Agarilytica rhodophyticola: one gene and its partner. The protein of the gene in region 1 interacts with the protein of each later gene in a pairwise test. Links are inferred from orthologs where the notes say so. Each region holds a gene or a part of one and is shown on either strand. Other genes may lie near its edges. The genes, in order: nth and aceE.

Evidence for each region.
Region 2: the proteins of nth (region 1) and aceE interact in binary tests that used the Escherichia coli proteins (3 or more experiments, as listed by UniProt). The link is inferred for Agarilytica rhodophyticola from one-to-one orthologs.

What each region holds. Positions count from the first base shown.
Region 1 is NZ_CP020038.1:4,951,031-4,960,294, reverse strand. What follows is about bases 3,760-6,606. They hold nth (endonuclease III), read right to left. Parts: upstream 5,587-6,606; coding sequence 4,933-5,586; downstream 3,760-4,932. Other genes in these bases: dapC (succinyldiaminopimelate transaminase), read right to left, coding at 5,626-6,606; BVC89_RS20495 (arsenate reductase), read right to left, coding at 4,458-4,814; dapD (2,3,4,5-tetrahydropyridine-2,6-dicarboxylate N-succinyltransferase), read right to left, coding at 3,760-4,448. Also shown: BVC89_RS20535 (helix-turn-helix transcriptional regulator), read right to left, coding at 1-103; BVC89_RS20530 (hypothetical protein), read right to left, coding at 324-665; BVC89_RS20525 (hypothetical protein), read right to left, coding at 678-983; BVC89_RS20520 (molybdenum cofactor biosynthesis protein MoaE), read right to left, coding at 968-1,399; moaD (molybdopterin converting factor subunit 1), read right to left, coding at 1,505-1,768; cyclic pyranopterin monophosphate synthase MoaC, read right to left, coding at 1,787-2,263; dapE (succinyl-diaminopimelate desuccinylase), read right to left, coding at 2,269-3,402; more of dapD, read right to left, coding at 3,417-3,759; more of dapC, read right to left, coding at 6,607-6,837; BVC89_RS20480 ([protein-PII] uridylyltransferase), read right to left, coding at 6,905-9,264. UniProt on the Escherichia coli protein: DNA repair enzyme that has both DNA N-glycosylase activity and AP-lyase activity. The DNA N-glycosylase activity releases various damaged pyrimidines from DNA by cleaving the N-glycosidic bond, leaving an AP (apurinic/apyrimidinic) site.
Region 2 is NZ_CP020038.1:2,515,046-2,524,632, forward strand. What follows is about bases 2,149-5,318. They hold aceE (pyruvate dehydrogenase (acetyl-transferring), homodimeric type), read left to right. Parts: upstream 2,149-2,466; coding sequence 2,467-5,118; downstream 5,119-5,318. Other genes in these bases: aceF (pyruvate dehydrogenase complex dihydrolipoyllysine-residue acetyltransferase), read left to right, coding at 5,139-5,318. Also shown: BVC89_RS10630 (insulinase family protein), read left to right, coding at 1-2,001; more of aceF, read left to right, coding at 5,319-7,049; BVC89_RS10645 (OmpA family protein), read right to left, coding at 7,216-7,890; BVC89_RS10650 (VPLPA-CTERM sorting domain-containing protein), read left to right, coding at 8,310-8,975; murein biosynthesis integral membrane protein MurJ, read left to right, coding at 9,222-9,587. UniProt on the Escherichia coli protein: Component of the pyruvate dehydrogenase (PDH) complex, that catalyzes the overall conversion of pyruvate to acetyl-CoA and CO(2).

The DNA of each region.
Region 1 (9,264 bases):
GTACATTAAATATGCGCTGCTCTTCGATGGAAGAATAAACAGAGAAAGGTACTTGTTCGCACTCTTGTAACACCTGCCTTGAGGATAGTATTAACTGCTTCATAATAGCTAAAAACACCGTTAACCTTATTATTGCTCAATGTTATTTTATAACTATTTTGTTTTACATTTTTCAATAGGGGTATTGATAAATGGCAAGCTATAGCTTCGATACTTATATGACGGCCCATCATAGGTAAGGTCTTACCTATATATCTTACTTATACTTAGGTATCGAAAATAATAATGTGATATAGATAATTAAGAAAAAGTTCTTAAGCATGTTATCTATTGTCGTACACTAAACGTAATTCATTACAAGACTCGTCGAAATCTTGACAATATCTATCACAGAAATCATCCTCTTCCTCCTCCTCTGAGCAGTGTATTAAATGAGCTATTTTTTTCCAGCCTTGCGCTTTTGCATTAGCTATCAACTCATCGATAGCGCTAGGATGTAAATCTTCTATTGGATCTAAGCTCCCTGCGTTACGAACAGCATAGTCAATTACCCACAGGCAGTATATGGACTGCTCTAACAGCGTTAAACTTTCATAACTTGATTTAGTTTTCTTTTCAATGATGTCGTCGCCGACTTCGAGTATCCAAGTTTCGTTGTCTATCATTTTATGTTATCGCTATTTTTTGTTAATAAACATGATGATTCGGGAAATAATCATTCTTATATGTGCCATAACAGCCATGAAAAAACCGACGGCAATAAATAAGATCCCGATGAAGGTAATGATTTCTTGTTTGAGAGAAGGCTCTAAAGTATTGTGTGCGAGGTAAATTACGATAAAGCCAAAAGTAAAATAGATAAGCCCTGCACGAAAACGTTTAAAACTAAATTCTAGCGGTACACTATAGTAAATTTTAAGTGCCTTAATCATCTGCTTTAGCTGCTTATATTTCGGTTTCTTAGGCACTAGTCTTGTAGCCATATGTTTGCAGCAGCTTCATCGCTAGTTTTTGCCTCAACCCAAGTTTGGCCTTCTTTTTTCCAAAACGGAGCTTGGGTTTTTAGTATATCAATCATGTACTCGCAGGCCTGAAAGGCATTTTTTCTATGCTCAGAGCTGACTCCTACATAAACAATTTGATCGTCCACTTGTAAATGACCAACACGATGAATAATTCGAGTAGCCAGAAGAGACCAACGTTGGTGTGCTTGTTGTTCTATCTCAGTTAAAACCTTTTCAGTCATACCTGGATAGTGCTGGAGGTAAAACTGCTTGTCTGCTTGCGCAAAATCTCGAACGCGGCCAACAAAAGTGACGATAGCACCGGTGCTATTTTTGTGTAATAGCGAATCATATTCCTCAGCAATATCAAAGTCGTGTTGTTGAATAGATATCATACGGGCTTCTTCTCTTTAGTATTATTTGCGTAAAGGCTTCCTGCCTTTACGCAAATGTTGCCATTAAAATGCTTAACGCAAAAGCGGGGTTTTGCTTGCATTTTATTAACCACCGGTTACTGGCGGGAAAAAAGCAATCTCGTCGTTAGCCTTAATTATAGTCTTGTCGTCACTGATGGTTTGATTTACTGCGCAGCTTATATTGGCTGAATTCAGTTGCTGTTGCCAAATTTCCCCACGTTCGCAGAGATAGTCTTTTAATGCACGCACGTTAAAATTATTGTCTATCTTGAGTGTTAACTTTTCTTCGTCACGCTGCAGTTTTTCGCCCAGAGAGGCGAAGTATAAAACCTGAATATTACTCTTCATAACATCACTATTGTAATTTCATTCTTGATAATGAAAATCACCAGACTTACCGCCTGTCTTGGTAATAAGCTGGGTCGATGAAATAACCATACCTTTATCTACCGCTTTGCACATATCATAAATAGTTAAGGCAGCAACAGAGGCTGCTGTTAAAGCTTCCATCTCAACACCAGTTTTACCATCGAGCGTGCAGGTAGCTTCAATTTTGACGCGCTTATTTTCAGGTTCGGCTACCAGTTCTACAGCGATTTTACTGAGCATGAGTGGGTGGCAAAGAGGAATTAAATCTGCGCATTTTTTTGCAGCCTGAATACCTGCTATTCTGGCAACAGCGAAGACATCTCCTTTTTTGTTATCACCCGACTGTATCAGTGCCAGCGTGTTTGTTTGCATTTCCACATAGCTACGCGCTGTCGCTGATCGTCGAGTAATCGCTTTATTGCCCACATCTACCATGTGGGCTTCACCATCTTTATTTAAGTGGGTTAGGGCCATGTTAACTACCTGTTTACCAACATCCTCTGCAAGATATTTTCATATATATCACTGAGAGTATTGAGATCTTCAGCTTTTACACATTCGTTCACTTGGTGGATCGTAGCATTGACGGGCCCTAACTCCAGCACTTGCGCACCTGTTGGAGCAATAAATCTCCCGTCTGAGGTGCCACCGGCAGTAGAAAGCTCGGTCTCAATTTGGCAGATTTCTCGAATCGCTTGCACAGCTGATTCCACAAGCTCGCCTTTGGCTGTGAGAAATGGTTGGCCCGATAACTTCCACTCTAAATCAAAATCCACATCATGTTGATGAAGAATCTCTTCCGTTCGTGTTTGCAGCTGTTGCTGTGTGACTTCGGTGGAGAAGCGAAAATTAAATATAATCTCGGCTGTACCAGGGATAACGTTGGTAGCGCCAGTACCGCTATTGAAATTAGACACCTGGAAGCTGGTGGCAGGGAAGAAGTCATTGCCATTATCCCACTGAGTTGCTGCCAGCTCGGCTAGGGCTGAAGACACCGCGTGGATAGGGTTTTTCGCTAAATGAGGGTAGGCCACATGTCCTTGTTTTCCTTTGACAGTTAACTCTGCGCCGAGGGAACCTCGCCTACCATTTTTAACGGTGTCACCAACTGCCGCTGTGCTTGAGGGTTCGCCGACAATACACCAGTCAATTTTAGTATTGTGTTGCTCCAGCCATTCGACAACTTTAACAGTCCCGTTTTTAGCGGGGCCTTCTTCATCTGATGTGATTAAAAAAGCAATACGGCCGCGATGATCTGCATGGTGTTCAATAAAACGCTCACAGGCAGTGATCATCGCCGCAAGGCTACCTTTCATATCTGCCGCACCGCGACCATATAACATGCCATCTTTAAAAACGGGAAAGAAAGGTTGGCTTTGCCATTTATTAACATCGCCAACGGGCACCACATCAGTATGGCCAGCAAAGGCGAGAATAGGGCCTTCACTACCTCGTATTGCCCAGAAATTGTCCACATCATCAAAGCGCAACTTGGTGACATGGAAACCTATGGCTTGTAAGCGAGAGAGCATAATTTCTTGGCAGCCGTGATCCTCTGGCGTAACAGATGGGCGGCTTATTAGCTCGCAGGCAAGCTCTAGTGTGGGGGTGATTTCTTGATTACTCATTAGTTATTCGCGTGTAATTCCTGGTTTAGTGCAATCGTACTTTTGTTTGTTTTACACTCAACAGCACCGCTAATGGAGTTGCGCCGGAATAATAAGTCTGACTTACCTGCCAAATCGCGAGCTTTCACTGTCTCCACTACTAGGTTTTGGTCGTTTAACAAGATGACTTTCGTCCCGGCAGTAATATAGAGACCCGCTTCGACGGTACAGCCGTCGCCTAATGGAATACCGACCCCTGCATTAGCACCTAGCAAGCAGTTCTTGCCTACGGAAATGATAATATCACCACCGCCAGATAGTGTGCCCATGGTCGAACAGCCGCCGCCAAGGTCGGAGCCATCACCGACAATCACTCCTGCAGAAATACGGCCTTCCACCATACTAGTGCCCATGGTTCCAGCATTAAAGTTGACAAACCCTTCGTGCATTATGGTGGTGCCTTCACCTAAGTAAGCGCCTAGGCGAACTCGAGCAGTATGGGCAATACGCACTCCTTTAGGTACTACATAATCGGTCATTTTTGGAAATTTATCGACACAGCTAACGCTGAGTGTGCGGCCTTCCAAGCGAGCTTGTAGTTGACGTTCTGGCAACTCTGCTATGTCGATTGCGCCATCGTTTGTCCAAGCCAAGTTTGGTAACACCCCAAACACGCCACTTAAGTTTGTTTCATGAGGCTTAACCAAACGATGGGAAAGTAAGTGCAGTTTAAGATAGGCTTCAGCTACAGTCTGAGGCGCTTCGTCCTTTTCTAAAATAGTGGCAACCAACGGTTTTTTGCTCACCGATAAACTTGCGATTAATGAGGCAAATTCTGGCTCATCGTTTTTTAGTTCGTCGCCGAGGGCCTGAGTATTATCTGAAGTCAGTGCAATAACAGTGTTGCCGCTCTGATAGTCTAATACCTTGCCAAGTGCTTGTACTATATTAGCTGAAGGATTTAATAATGGCTGTGGATAGAATACCTCGATGAGATCGCCGCTTTTATTTTCTGTGCCGACACCAAAGCCCACGCTGTAAAGTGTTGTCATGAATAGTCCTCAACTAAAAATACTTGAATAGTGTTGTTCTTTAAAACCTACATAAACATCTTCACCTTTCTCCAAGATGGGACGTTTAAGTAGCGTTGGTTGCTGCAGAAGGATTTGTTTAGCTTCTTGCCCTAGGGTATCGCCTTCAAAATATGATTTTTCAGCATCACTGAGTTGTTTCCATGTGGTGCTGCGTCGATTCACTAATACGGCTGGCTCTATGTAAGAAAGCCAGTGAGTAATCTTTTCTTCGTCTAAGCCGTCAATTCTAAAATCATGAAAATCAAAGCTATGTTGGTTTGTGTCTAGCCATTTACGTGCTTTTTTGACAGTGTCGCAGTTTTTAATGCCGAATAGGGTAGTCATGCCATAGAGTTTTTTACAAAAAATGGGGCGTCAAGTTTAACAGAGAGCCTAGGACCTGTTAACCGGCCTTACTGTCTTGACGCCACCTTGTATGGTTTCTGGTAAGGGCCTTTCGGCCCTAGGCTTTTTGTGTAATCTTAGGTTTCTTACGATTTGGATAACAGGTTGTGCAGACAGGGCAGACGGTTCCGTCACATCCTCTTGCTGTGCAGAACTCTCTTGCGTAGTAAATAATTTGTAGATGAAGATCATTCCAACTCTCTTTGGGAAACAGGCGTTTAAGATCCTTCTCTGTTTGACTGACACTTTTACCGTTGGTTAACCCCCAGCGCTGGGCCAGCCGGTGAATATGTGTATCCACAGGAAATGCGGGTACGCCAAAGGCTTGCGACATGACCACCCCGGCAGTTTTGTGACCGACACCAGGCAACTCCTCTAAAGCATCCATGTTTTGTGGCACGACGCCGTCATATTTATCGATCAATATCTGCGAAAGGTTCTTTATGGCTTTCGATTTTTGTGGCGATAGACCACAAGGGCGGATAATTTCTTTAATTTTTTCTACCGGCTGAGGCGCCATGTCAAAAGGATTATCCGCTAGCTGCCAAAGGTGAGGTGTTACCTTGTTGACTCGCTCATCGGTACATTGTGCAGATAAAAGCACGGCTACTAATAGTGTGTACTCATCTTTGTGATCTAAAGGAACAGGTGGCTTAGGATAACGCCTTTTAAGTTCCTTTAAAATATAGTCAACGCGTTCTTGTTTTAGCATATTAATCTTGGTGAAGGTAATTAACTTTTATTGAGTTAGTCATTTTGTAGCAACAGAATCTTGTAAAAAGGCTTTAATTCTATGAGCCGCTTCAATACATTCTTCTATTGGGGCAACTAAGGCCATTCTTACATGTCCTTTACCGGGGTTTCCTGCTTGGGTATCTCTAGCTAAGTATGTACCAGGTAATACGGTGATATTTTGCTGGGCAAACAACTCTCTAGCAAAATCCTGATCATCTATAGGGGTTTTTAGCCAAAGGTAAAAGCCTGCATCTGGTCGTAGTACCTCAATCGAATCCTGTAAAAGCTCGATGACTGCAGCAAATTTTTCGCGGTAAAACTGGCGGTTATTGGCAACGTGTTGCTCGTCCTGCCAAGCTTTAATACTCGCTTTTTGTGCGAACACTGGCATAGCGCAACCGTGATAGGTTCGGTAGTGTAAGAATTTTTTTATAATGGCTTGATCACCAGCAACAAAACCCGAGCGTAACCCCGGAAGATTCGAGCGTTTGGATAAACTATGAAAGACCACGCAGCGCTGGTAGTCGTCTCGTCCCAGGTGAGCGCAGGCTTGTAATAATCCCGGCGGCGGAGCGGCTTCGTCAAAATAAAGCTCTGAATAACATTCATCACTAGCGATAATAAAATCATATTTGTCAGCAAGAGCAATCAGCTCACATAATTTTTCTACGCAAAGTACCGTTCCAGTCGGATTACCAGGAGTGCATATGAATAAGAGCTGGCATTGTTGCCAAACTTCTTCAGGCACATTGGCAAAGTCAGGTAGATAGTTTGTGTGCTCTGGACAGTTGATAAAAAAAGGTTCTGCCCCTGCGATTAAAGCTGCTCCTTCATAAATTTGATAAAAGGGGTTAGGCATCAATACTTTTCCCCCTGGGGTTTGTGCATTGACTACTACTTGTGTAAAAGCAAATAAAGCTTCGCGAGTGCCATTGACGGGGATAATATTATGTTGATCATCGATAGAGCCTTGTTTTAGCCCAAAACGGTGAGTTATCCAATGTGCCATAGCCTGTCGCAATTCATCAGTACCTTTAGTAACCGGGTAGTTGCTAATGGTATGCAATTGATCGCGGACTTCGTCCAATACAAATTCTGGAGGATTATGCTTTGGTTCACCAATGGATAAGGCGATATGAGGTTTATCTGCCGGAGGTGCTATACCTTGTTTTAATTTAAGTAGTTTTTCAAAAGGATAAGGTTGCAATTGCTCAAGATGTGGATTCATATTTTTAATAAATTACCCAAACGATTAACCCGGCATATTTGCCTGCCAGGTTAATTAAAAAGTGAGTTTACGCTTCATTAAGTTCTTGTTTGATTTGGCTATCCAAGCGACGACAAATTTCGTCTTGCAAATCCATACATAGCTGTGCATCGCCTAGGGGATTACCATCTCTGCTGGTAATAAAAAACACGTCTTCCACTCGTTCCCCTAAGGTTGAAATCTTTGCATTTTGCATATTGATATCGAAGTCCATAAAGATTTGTGCAATAGTTGCTAGTAGTCCTGGGCGATCCGGACTGATAACTTCTAGCACCGTGCAATTTTTACTGAGATTATTCGAGATACTTGTTCGTGTTGGTGTGGCTAATTGTTTTAACTGTCTTGGCGTTCTGCGTTCCGCGATATCAGAATACTCCCCCACCAGACGCAATTCTTCTAACAATGCGTTAGAAATTTTTTCAAACACGTCATGATTATCGCCGAGAGGATTAAAGTTTTCATCGAGCACATAAAAAGTATCGAGGGTATAACCTGTGCTCGATGTGTAAATCCTTGCATCTTGAATGTTAAGGGATAGTTGCGCGAGACAAGTGGCCGCCGCAACAAATACATGTTGCGCATCTTTTACATATAAAAATATTTCGGTGGCGTTAGTAAACCTTTTGTTCGCCGTTTCTCGAACGAGCACTAGAGGCTGATCAGTATTGTGGTTAATCAAGGCTTCGGTTTGCCAGGCGATATCCCAGTGACTCTCGCGAACAAAGTACTCGTCTCCCATTCCTTGCCAGAGAGCCATCGCTTGCTGCTGGGAAATATTCTTATCGTTCAGCTTCATAATGGCTTGATGTTGGGTTTCTTCGATCAATTCTTGTATATCGACGGTATTTTCAAGGCCTTTGCGCATAGCGCGCTTGGTTTCGCTATAAAGCTGATGCATCAAAGATGCACGCCAACTGTTCCATATATCTGGATTGGTGCCGCACATATCGGCTACAGTGAGGGCGTAAAGGTAGTCTAGATGTAATTGATCGCCTACTTGGGTGGCAAAGTTTTGAATAACCTCCGGGTCCGAGATATCTTGCTTTTGGGAAACGTAAGACATCAGCAAATGCTTTTCTACTAGCCAAGTGACAAGGCGTGTTTCTCGCCGAGACAGGCCATGAGACTCGCAAAATTCTTTGGCATCCTGAGCACCCAACAACGAATGGTCGCCGCCACGCCCTTTACCAATATCATGAAATAGACCGGCGATATAGAGCAGTTCAGGCTTTGGTAAATTATTGATAACATGTGCTGCCACTGGGAAGCGCTTTTCTTCTTCCGGTAAAGTAAAGCGACGCATATTCTTTATCACCAACAGGGTGTGCGCGTCCACGGTATAGCGGTGGAATAAGTCATGCTGCATCTGGCCCGTAATTTTACCAAACGCTGGTAAATAGCGACCCAATACCCCATAACGCTTCATTCGAGTCAGTTGGGTGACAAAGCCATATTCGATGGAAAATATGGCCATGAACATTTTTTTGTTTTCGCTGTTGGCACGAAACTCGTCATCGATAAGCCAGCGCTTGTCCCGGATCAGACGTATAGTCGATGCTGTAACCCCTGCGATGTTAGGGGCATCTCCCATCAATACAAAGATTTCTAGCAGAGCGCTTGGATGCTTATCGAAAACATCGTCGCTGGTAACCTCAATATAGTTATTACGCAGTTGAAAGCGCTCGTTAATAGGTTTTATCTTGGTTCTGAAGGATGGGCCATTAATCACATCTGCGAGGTAATGTAGCAGTACATCGTTGAGCCCGCGCAAGGCGGTCACAGTACGATAGTATTCGTACATAAACTGCTCTACTGCTAAGCCCTTATCTGAATCCTGGTAACCAAAGATTTTTGCTAGTTCCCGTTGATGTTCAAACAGTAGGCGCTCATCTGAACGTCCCGCAAGCAAGTGCAGCCCATAGCGCACTTTCCAGAGAAACTCCTCACCCGATCTAAAAACAGCAAATTCATGTTCGGTAAAAAATCCCTTACCTTCTAATTGGCGCAGCGTTTTGACGCCAAAATAGCGTTTCGCTACCCACGTAATCATTTGTATATCACGTAAGCCACCTGGGGAGTTTTTAACATTGGGCTCTAGGTCGTTTTCACTGCCTTCGTATTTTTGATGGCGTGTTGTTTGTTCTTCCCATTTGGCTTTGAAAAAATCTCGCGGCTTCCAGATTTTTTTGGGTGAAATTAAAGTGTTAAGCTCTTGCAGCAATTTATTATTGCCTGCGATAGTACGAGATTCTATAAGGTTAGTGGCGACGGTAATATCGTTACTTGCTATCTTGGCGCACTCTTTAACTGTCCTAACACTGCTGCCGATTTCAAGGCCAATGTCCCAAAGAAAAGTGACGAATGCTTGTAAGTCCTCATCGTATTTTT
Region 2 (9,587 bases), 2.4 Mb from region 1 along the record:
GAGGGTTCGTTGCTATCGCTATTAAAAAAAGAACGATGGGCTAGCTCTCTAAGTGCCGGTAGCGGTGTAAGGTGGCACGGTGGTGAGACTTTTAATGTCACCATTCGTTTAACCAAAGAAGGTTTAAATAACCTTTCTCATATTCGCGATTTGATGTTCGACTATATTGCGCTTATAAAAAGAAATGGCATTAGCCAATGGCGTTATCGAGAGTTAGCTAAATTGAGTAAGATGTCTTTTGATTTCGGCGAACGGGGAAATCCCATAAGAGAAGTTAGCCGTCTTGCTCGTGATTTACATGAGACAACGGCGAATAAAATTTTTTGGTACAACTATAATTGGGACAAATTTGATGAGGTGCTTATTCGCCGTTACCTGGGTGAACTCAATGTCAATAATATGTTAACCGTAATTGTTGCACCCGAAACAATTGCCGATAAAGAAAGTGAATTCTATCAAGCGCCTTATCGTGTAATCACTAATAACACCTCTCAACATTTAGAAAACCATTCAACTGTAAAAAAGGCTGAGTTTCGTAGTCACAAACTTACACTTGAAGGCCCAAGTGTTGCCACCTATAAAAAATTAAAAAAACAAATGGACTTGCCTAAAGCAAACCCGTTTGTTCCGAGTAATTTTACTATTTATGAAGAGAGCTTTGCGCAAGCTAAAGAAAATATACCGCAATTAATTTATCAGCGTGATGGAGTGCAGGGTTGGTTTTTAAATGACAATATTTATAGTATTCCAAAAGGCTTTGTGAGTTCTCGTTTTCTCTTGCCTACAGCAACTCATTCCCCTGAGTTGAGTGTAACGCTCGATATCTTCGCAAAAATTATTAAAGATGCTCTAAATAAACTCAGCTACAATGCCTCTTTGGCTGGTTTGTCTTATTCATTAAATGCTACAGCTAAAGGCATAGATTTAGATTTTTATGGCTATAACGCTTCTTTACCTGAATTGTCTAGCCGTGTATTGAAAGTGATCCGAAACTTTAATCGCAGTAAAAAATATCGGCTTAAAATGATAGATGCCTACTTTGATGATGTTCGGGAAGAGTTATTGCGAATTCAACGCAATCGTCGATACGATAAAGTCTATGCACAAGTTTTTCGTGATGTGCCTTCTGTGCTTTATTCTCCCTATTGGTCGAGTCAGGATTTGGAAGTCGCCCTCGATAAATTGACTAAAAAACGTTTTATTGAGCTGTCTGAAAATTTATTTGATGATGCTCAGTTAGAAGCTCTCGTATATGGTAACTTTCGTGAAAAAGACGCCAAAAAATATTTCTCAGGCTTAAGGAAGATATTAAAAAAGAAAGATCAGCACGTGTTAGAGAAGAGTAAGGTAGTGAATTTGTCTCAAGCGCCATTATTTGTTAAATCTTTGGTGGTTGATTCACAGGAGAGTGTCGCTGCAATTTACTTACAAGGGCGCGATGACTCCATTGAAGAACAAGCCAAGGTTTTAATTTTACAACAAATGATGTCATCACCCTTTTATCAAACATTAAGGACACAACAACAACTTGGTTATATTGTACAAAGTGCCAATTATACCTTACGCGATGTGCCGGGTATTGCTGCGGTAGTGCAGTCGCCACAATATTCACCATACCAAATTTATCAGCGCATGTTAGATTTTTTTAAAAATAGTAAAAATGAAATATTTAAAAATTTCGCGAGGGATAAAAATGCACTGGTTATCGAGCTAAAAGAGCAGGCTAAGAATCAAGGTGAATGGGCGAATCACTATTGGGCAAGTATTTTAGATAAAGATTTTTCCTTTGATGAGCGCAAACGGTTGATAGCCGTGATTGAAAATATTACCCGCGGAGAAATTGATCAATTGTATGACGATATGCTGATCAAAAATGGTGCGGATATGATTTTTGTGGCGAGTAATAAAGAGATTCCTGCAGCAACATTCGACCCTTCTGCAAAAGGCATTAAAGACTACAAAAAATTTAAAGATCATATGTTAAGTTACACTTACGATTGAAAGTAACATGATGCATCTTGCGCTACAGCCCCCGTAATTGCTGCGTTGCAGCTAAAAAGTAGGGTGGAAAGTTTATTTGCATGTGTGTAGAATCGTGACAATTCTATTGCTCTATTATGTCAATTTAAATGAGTGTATATGTCAGACATCATTTTGACACAGCGTTCAACAATATCTGCAAATGGTGGCCACAGTTAAATAAAACATTAGATGTTATTACTTAGATGCTTAGTGAAAAGCATATGTACGAACAAGAAAGATACATATGTAACAAAGCAAACATTGTAGGTTCCAGAAGACGAGTACATATATAAAACACTATTGACGATTGAAAGAAACCTTCGAAATTATCCATCAAATTTTATTTATGCGGGAGTGGTTCATACCATTTCTCTATACGATTTTGTTTATTCGTTTAATACCGCCGTACAACAGTTCTATGCGGCACTACTGAGGAGGCCCTAAATGCTAGAGGAATCTGATGCTCTAGAAACCCAAGAGTGGGTAGAAGCACTTGAATCGGTAATTCGTCATAACGGACCTGAACGTGCATCTTATCTTTTGATCCAATTAGCAAATATTGCGACTAAAGCAGGTGTTGGTTTACCGTCAGCTATTACGACACCTTATAGTAATACTATTCCGGTTAGTGCTGAAAAGCGTCATCCTGGGGATGAACATTTAGAGCGCAAGATCCGCTCTTTGGTGCGCTGGAATGCTATGGCGATGGTAATGCGCGCAAATGATAATGATGAGGGTTTGGGTGGACACATTTCGTCATTCTCTTCTTCTGCTACGTTGTATGAAGTAGGGTTTAACCATTTCTTCCGTGCTGATAGTGATGACCAATTAGGTGACTTGATTTATTTTCAGGGCCATATTTCACCAGGTATCTACGCGCGCTCCTTCCTTGAAGGCCGTTTATCTGAGGATCAATTGGATAACTTTAGGCGTGAGGTAGATGGCGGTGGTTTATCTTCTTATCCTCACCCATGGCTAATGCCTGATTACTGGCAGTTTCCTACTGTATCCATGGGGCTAGGTCCTATCCAAGCTATCTATCAGGCTAACATTATGCGCTATATGTCTGCCCGCGGCTTACCCCGTGGCGACCGTAAAGTATGGGCGTTTTTAGGGGATGGTGAATGTGATGAACCTGAAACTTTAGGTGCAATTTCCCTTGCTGGACGCGAGCAGCTTGAAAATCTGATTTTTGTGATCAACTGTAATTTACAGCGGTTGGACGGTCCGGTACGTGGTAATGGCAAAATTGTCCAGGAACTTGAAGGGATCTTCCGTGGCGCTGGCTGGAACGTTATTAAAGTGTTGTGGGGCAGTCTTTGGGATGAGTTGTTGCAAAAAGATACAACAGGCTTACTGCAAAAACGTATGGATGAAGTGCTCGATGGCGAGTTGCAGAACTATAAAGCCAATGGCGGTGCCTACACTCGTAAGCATTTCTTCGGTAAGTATCCTGAGTTGCTAGAGTTGGTTAAGGATTATACTGATGATGAAATTATGGCGCTTAACCGTGGTGGTCATGACCCGCAGAAAGTTTACGCAGCATATGCAGAAGCATCGGCGCATAAAAAGCAACCTACTGTAATTCTTGCGCAGACAGTTAAAGGCTATGGTCTTGGCGCAGCAGGTGAGTCCGCCAACATTACTCACTCTGTGAAGAAGCTGGATATTGAGAGCTTGAAGAAATTCCGCGATCGCTTTGGTATTCCAGTTGCTGACGAAGACTTGAAAAACGTTCCTTATTACCGCCCATCTCCCGACTCCCCAGAAATGAAGTATATGCAAAGCCGCCGTCAAACACTGGGTGGTTATGTGCCTTCTCGAGTATCGGATTTCGATGCGCTACAGATACCTAAACTGGATGCCTTCAAAGCATTGATGAAGTCCACCGGTGATCGCGAAATATCCACCACCATGGCCTTTGTAAGATTTATCTCCACTTTAGTGAAAGATAAAAATATGGGCGACCGTGTTGTGCCCATCGTTCCTGATGAAGCACGCACCTTTGGTATGGAAGGCATGTTTAGGCAATTGGGCATTTATTCCTCCCAAGGTCAAAAATATACGCCACATGATCGTGATCAAATCATGTACTACAAGGAAGATAAGAAAGGCCAAATTCTGGAAGAAGGTATTAACGAAGCTGGCGCTATGTCTGCTTGGGTTGCCTGTGCGACTGCCTATAGCACTTATAAAAAGGCCATGGTGCCATTTTATATATACTATTCAATGTTTGGTTTTCAGCGTATCGGTGATTTGGCATGGCTAGCTGGAGATATTCAAGCCCGAGGTTTCTTGATCGGTGCAACTTCGGGTAGAACCACCTTAAATGGTGAAGGTCTGCAGCACCAAGATGGCCACAGTCATTTAATGGCTAATACTATTCCTAATTGTCACTCTTACGATCCCACTTATGGTTTCGAATTGGCAGTGATTATTCAGGATGGTTTGCGTCGTATGTATGAAGACAAGGAAAATTGTTTTTATTACATCACTACTATGAATGAAAACTATCAGCATCCCGATATGCCTATTGGTGCCGAAGAAGGCATTATTAAAGGTATCTATCAATTGAAGGCTGGTAAGAAAAGCACTAAGAAAAAACGTGTACAGTTGATGGGTGCCGGTACGATTTTGCGTGAAGTGGAAGCCGCCGCGGAGTTATTGCGAGAAGATTGGGGTGTTGAGTCCGATATATGGAGTGTTACCAGTGTTAATGAGCTGGCTCGCGATGGTCAGCGTGCGTCTCGTTGGAATTTACTCAATCCAACCCAAACACCACGCAAAGCGTATATTACTGAGCAATTGGAATCTAGTGATGGTCCTTTCATCATTTCTACCGATTATATGAAGAGCTATGCAGAACAATTGCGTGCCTATATTCCAGGTAATTATTCTGTCTTAGGAACTGACGGGTTTGGCCGCAGTGACACGCGCTCAAAACTACGTAAATTCTTTGAGGTGGATCGCTACTTTGTTACTGTTGCTGCACTCAAGGCTCTTGCTGATGAAGGCAAGATAGACAGTAAAGACGTTGCCGAAGCGCTTAAAAAATATGGCATCGACTCAGAAAAAACCGATCCAACGACCTGTTAACTTACTAGGAGAATTTTTCAGTGGCTAAGCAAACAGTCCCTGTACCCGATATTGGCGGGGCGGAAAATGTAGATGTAATCGAGATTTCGGTCGCACCTGGAGATGTGATAGCGGTTGATGATCCTCTAATTACTTTGGAATCGGATAAAGCATCGATGGATATTCCGTCGCCGGTTGCAGGTAAAGTGATCAATGTTCTTGTTAAAGAAGGTGATCAGGTATCAGAAGGCTCAGCGGTGTTAGAAATTGAAGTAGGTGGTGCTGAAGATGCGGCTCCTGCAACTCAAGCCGCGCCTGTCGAAAGTGCTCCGGCGGCAGCTTCTAGCGCCACTGAGCAAACACCTGTAGCAGTGCCTGATATAGGCGGTGCCGAAGGTGTGGACGTGATCGAAATATGTGTTGCCATTGGCGATACCGTTGCCGAGGGCGATTCTATTATCGTACTTGAGAGTGATAAAGCTTCCATGGAAGTGCCTGCTCCAACGGGCGGTAAAGTGGTAAGTATTGCATTGAAAGAAGGAATGAAAGTTTCTGAAGGCGATGCAGTATTGGTATTGGAAACTCAAGGTGGTGGCACTGTAGCGCCAGCACCTGCGGCGGATAGTGCTCCTGCACCTGTTGCCGCTGCGCCCTCAGGTGCATCAGCTTCTATGGATGTTAGTGTGCCTGATATTGGTGGTGCAGAGGACGTGGATGTGATCGAAGTCTGCGTTGCTGTTGGCGATGAAGTGAGTGAAGGCGATTCCATTATTGTTTTAGAGAGTGATAAAGCCTCAATGGAAGTACCCGCACCTGCCTCTGGTAAGGTGACTAAGCTTGCTATTAAAGAGGGCGATAAAGCATCCGAAGGCACGGCCGTGTTAACCCTGGAAGTTGCCGGTGCTGCACCGGTTGTCCAAGAGCAAGCTGCACCCGCTGAACCAGAGCCTGTCTCAGCGCCAGCACCAGCTAAAAAACCGGCAAAACCCCAGACGACTAATCAGTTGCTGCCACAAGATATTGAAAGCTCAGGCAGCTCAGTTTATGCCGGTCCGGCAGTGCGTAAGCTTGCCCGCCAGCTGGGGGTAAACTTGGGAGAAGTACAAGCGACGGGAGCGCGAGGTCGTATCTCCAAGGATGATGTTAAAGCTTTCGTTAAAGGTGTCATGACTAGAAAACCGGCTGCTAGTGCAGGCGCAAGCCTAACCAGCGGCACAGGCATTCCTGCTATTCCAGAAATAGATTTTGCCAAATTTGGTGAAGTTGAAACCGTTAAAATGAGTAAAATTCATAAGGTTACAGCCGCTAATATGCTGCGTAGCTGGTTGAATGTGCCTCATGTAACGCAGTTTGACGATGCCGATATCACCGATATGGAAGCTTTCCGCAAAGGCATGAAAGCTGAGGCAGAAAAGGCAGGAGTGAAGTTAACACCTTTACCTTTCTTGTTAAAAGCATGTGCTGCTGCTCTGAAGCACGAAGAGAGTTTTAACGTTTCATTGCACGCTGACGGTGAGCATATTGTTAAGAAGAAATATGTTCATATCGGTATCGCTGTGGCGACGCCAAATGGCTTGATGGTTCCCGTGGTCAAAGATGTGGATAAAAAAGGTCTATTCCAATTGGCGGAAGAATCCAACGCGCTGGCTAAGAAAGCACGTGATGGCAAACTGATGCCAAATGAAATGCAAGGCGGCTGCTTTACTATTTCTAGCTTGGGTGCAATAGGTGGAACAGGTTTTACCCCTATCGTTAATGCACCGGAAGTGGCTATTCTTGGAGTTTCTAAAGCTTCGATGCAGCCTGTATGGAATGGTAAGGACTTTACTCCCCGCCAAATGCTACCTCTATCTTTGTCTTATGACCACCGTGCGATTAACGGCGCAGATGCTGGGCGTTTCTTTACTTATCTAGTGTCCTTACTCTCAGACATTCGTCGCTTGTCATTGTAAGCTTTTCTTTTGAGCACCATTTTGCGGATAAAAAAAGCCCAACATATGTTGGGCTAACTCTCAGGATGGTGTACTTACTGGCCGAAATTCCGTCTTGTAATGTCCCTCTTTCAACGTCCTTGTCTCACATTCCTGTGGGTGTCGCTTTCCTGAGTCCTTGTATTCGTTAGTTAGCCGCCGCAAACTGCTCTTGATCTTTGTTATACACTTCGATTTTCACTCGTCTTTGAAAGGCGTGTTGATCTAGGTTAGGCATGGCCGAAATGGCAAATTGAGAGCCGTGTGAGTGAACTTCTATACGATCTTCTGCAATGCCTTCATCAGTTAGGGCAGTGGCTACAGCTTTGGCCCGTTCGGCGGATAAAACATTGTTGTACTCATCTGTGCCTCTGGGGTCTGCATGGCCATCTAGACGCACGTGTAATTCGGGGTTTTCTTTCAGATAACCCACCAAAGAAGAAATACGTTGGCTATCTTGGAATGAGATTTCATCACCGCCCGTAGGAAACATCACTTGAAATTCTAATTTCTTAGCGACTCGGCTCTCAAGGCTGGCAACTTCGTGCTGTTGTCGATCTATTTTCTGTTCTAGTTGTTTGATATTGTGATTTGCTGCTTCCATCTGTATATCCGCCGTTTTACTTTTTTCTGCTAGATAAGCTCCGCCAAGTGCTCCGAGAACAAGTCCTACTGGCCCCCCAGCAATGCCACCGACAACTGCTGCTGTTGAGAATGTTGCTGCTCTTTCAACATCTTTAACTGTTTTTGATGCGGCTTGTGCAGCGGGAACGGTAAGCGCTGATGTTAGGGCTAGTGCTGAGATAAAAGTCATTGTTTTCATGGTTGTCTCTCTTAATTGTTAATTTGTTTGATATCGCTGTGTTGCTGCTATGGTGTGTATTAAACAGGAGGATTAAGACCTTCCAATGGACGTAAAAGGGCAGGCCAGTGACGGAATATGGCAAAATGTGGAAGCCTTATCTCGGTGTATAAAAAGTGGCTGTAAATTAGATCTTCATGTTGAAAAATGTTTAAGCTGCTCTTATTCGATCTCTTAACGCTTACCTTGAGCCACGTTGTTTGCGCTGTCGGCAAAATATACAGATGGGCGCCTATAATTTTTTCATGTCGCTTTTATTTTCTATTCTGCCTTGATTTATATGAAGTTTTTCTTTTTGGCATGCCATATGCATTTGTAAGTCTTAGTAAATGTTTTTATAACGTTAAAAGATTAAACGAGTGTTTTTTAGGTAGATATCGATGGCATATAAAGGTTGGTTGGCAGTTTTTGCTATGCTTTTTGTTGTACAGACGCAGGCTGTCACTGTTGACTTTGACTTAATTGATCCTATCTCCGCCGATCGGGCGCGAGGTGATTATGCGCGTGCCTTTAACTATGAAGTGGATGGTATCAACCTTAGTATCTCTGGCTTATCTTCTGGTGGTGACCGCTTTGCTCCCTTTTCGAGTTTTTCCCGCGCAAGAGTAGGGTTGTGGAATGGCTTGGTTGGGATTGAAAGGCGAGGTCTTTCTCACACCATCGATAACTTTGGTTTCGATTATGATTTCCTGGTACTAGATTTCGATACGGAAGTTAGTCTCGAATCCATTGACTTAGGATATATCGCCGCTGATAGTGACGTGTCTATCGGTGGTATTAGTAATGGTAGTTTCGTTTTTGGCGATAGTATTTTTGATGCTTCTTTAGGCACTAATCACGTAGATAGCGCCGGTGTAGTTGCTAGCCGTTGGTTAGTAGGAGCATTTCATCCATTGTTTGGGGCTGCGCAAGATTCCTACGGCGATAGTTTTAAAATTAGCCAGCTTTCTGTCAATGTGAATCCAGTGCCTTTACCTGCCGCTTTTTGGTTTTTTGCCACAGGTCTTATTGCTTTCCTTGGTCTGCGTCGCAGAGCGAAGATATAAAGTTTTTTTGGAGTGTTTGGAGTCCTTTAAGCGGTCTACGGGTCGCTTTTTTTTCGCCCAAATAATCTTACCCTTTAGCAATACCGTACACACGTTTCGGCGATAGCTCTTGATTCGTCAATATAAAAATGGCTCAATGCGGGTTTTTAGTAAATTGAGTAGGGTATTTTGGCAACGCAAACGGATGCATCCAGTTCTCAACCGAGTAAAAAAAGTCTTTTAAAATCCAGTGCTGTCGTATCGTTTATGACCATGCTTTCCCGTGTTCTCGGGTTAGTTAGAGATATAGTTTTTGCGCGTTTTATCGGAGCAGAAGCCAATGCCGATGCCTTTTTTGTAGCTTTTAAAATCCCCAATTTCTTTCGTCGTCTATTTGCCGAGGGTGCATTTGCCCAAGCGTTTGTTCCCGTATTGTCTGAGTACCGTACTCAAGGGAGTTACGCGGCTGTCCGCCACTTTATCGACCGTATCTGCGGTTGTCTTGGTATTTCCTTAATTGTTTTAACAAGCTTTGTTGTTATTGCTTCTCCTGCTGTGGCAGCAATTTTTGGGATTGGCTTTTTGCTTAATTATCCCGAAAAGTTTTGGCTAACATCAGAGCTCTTGCGTATT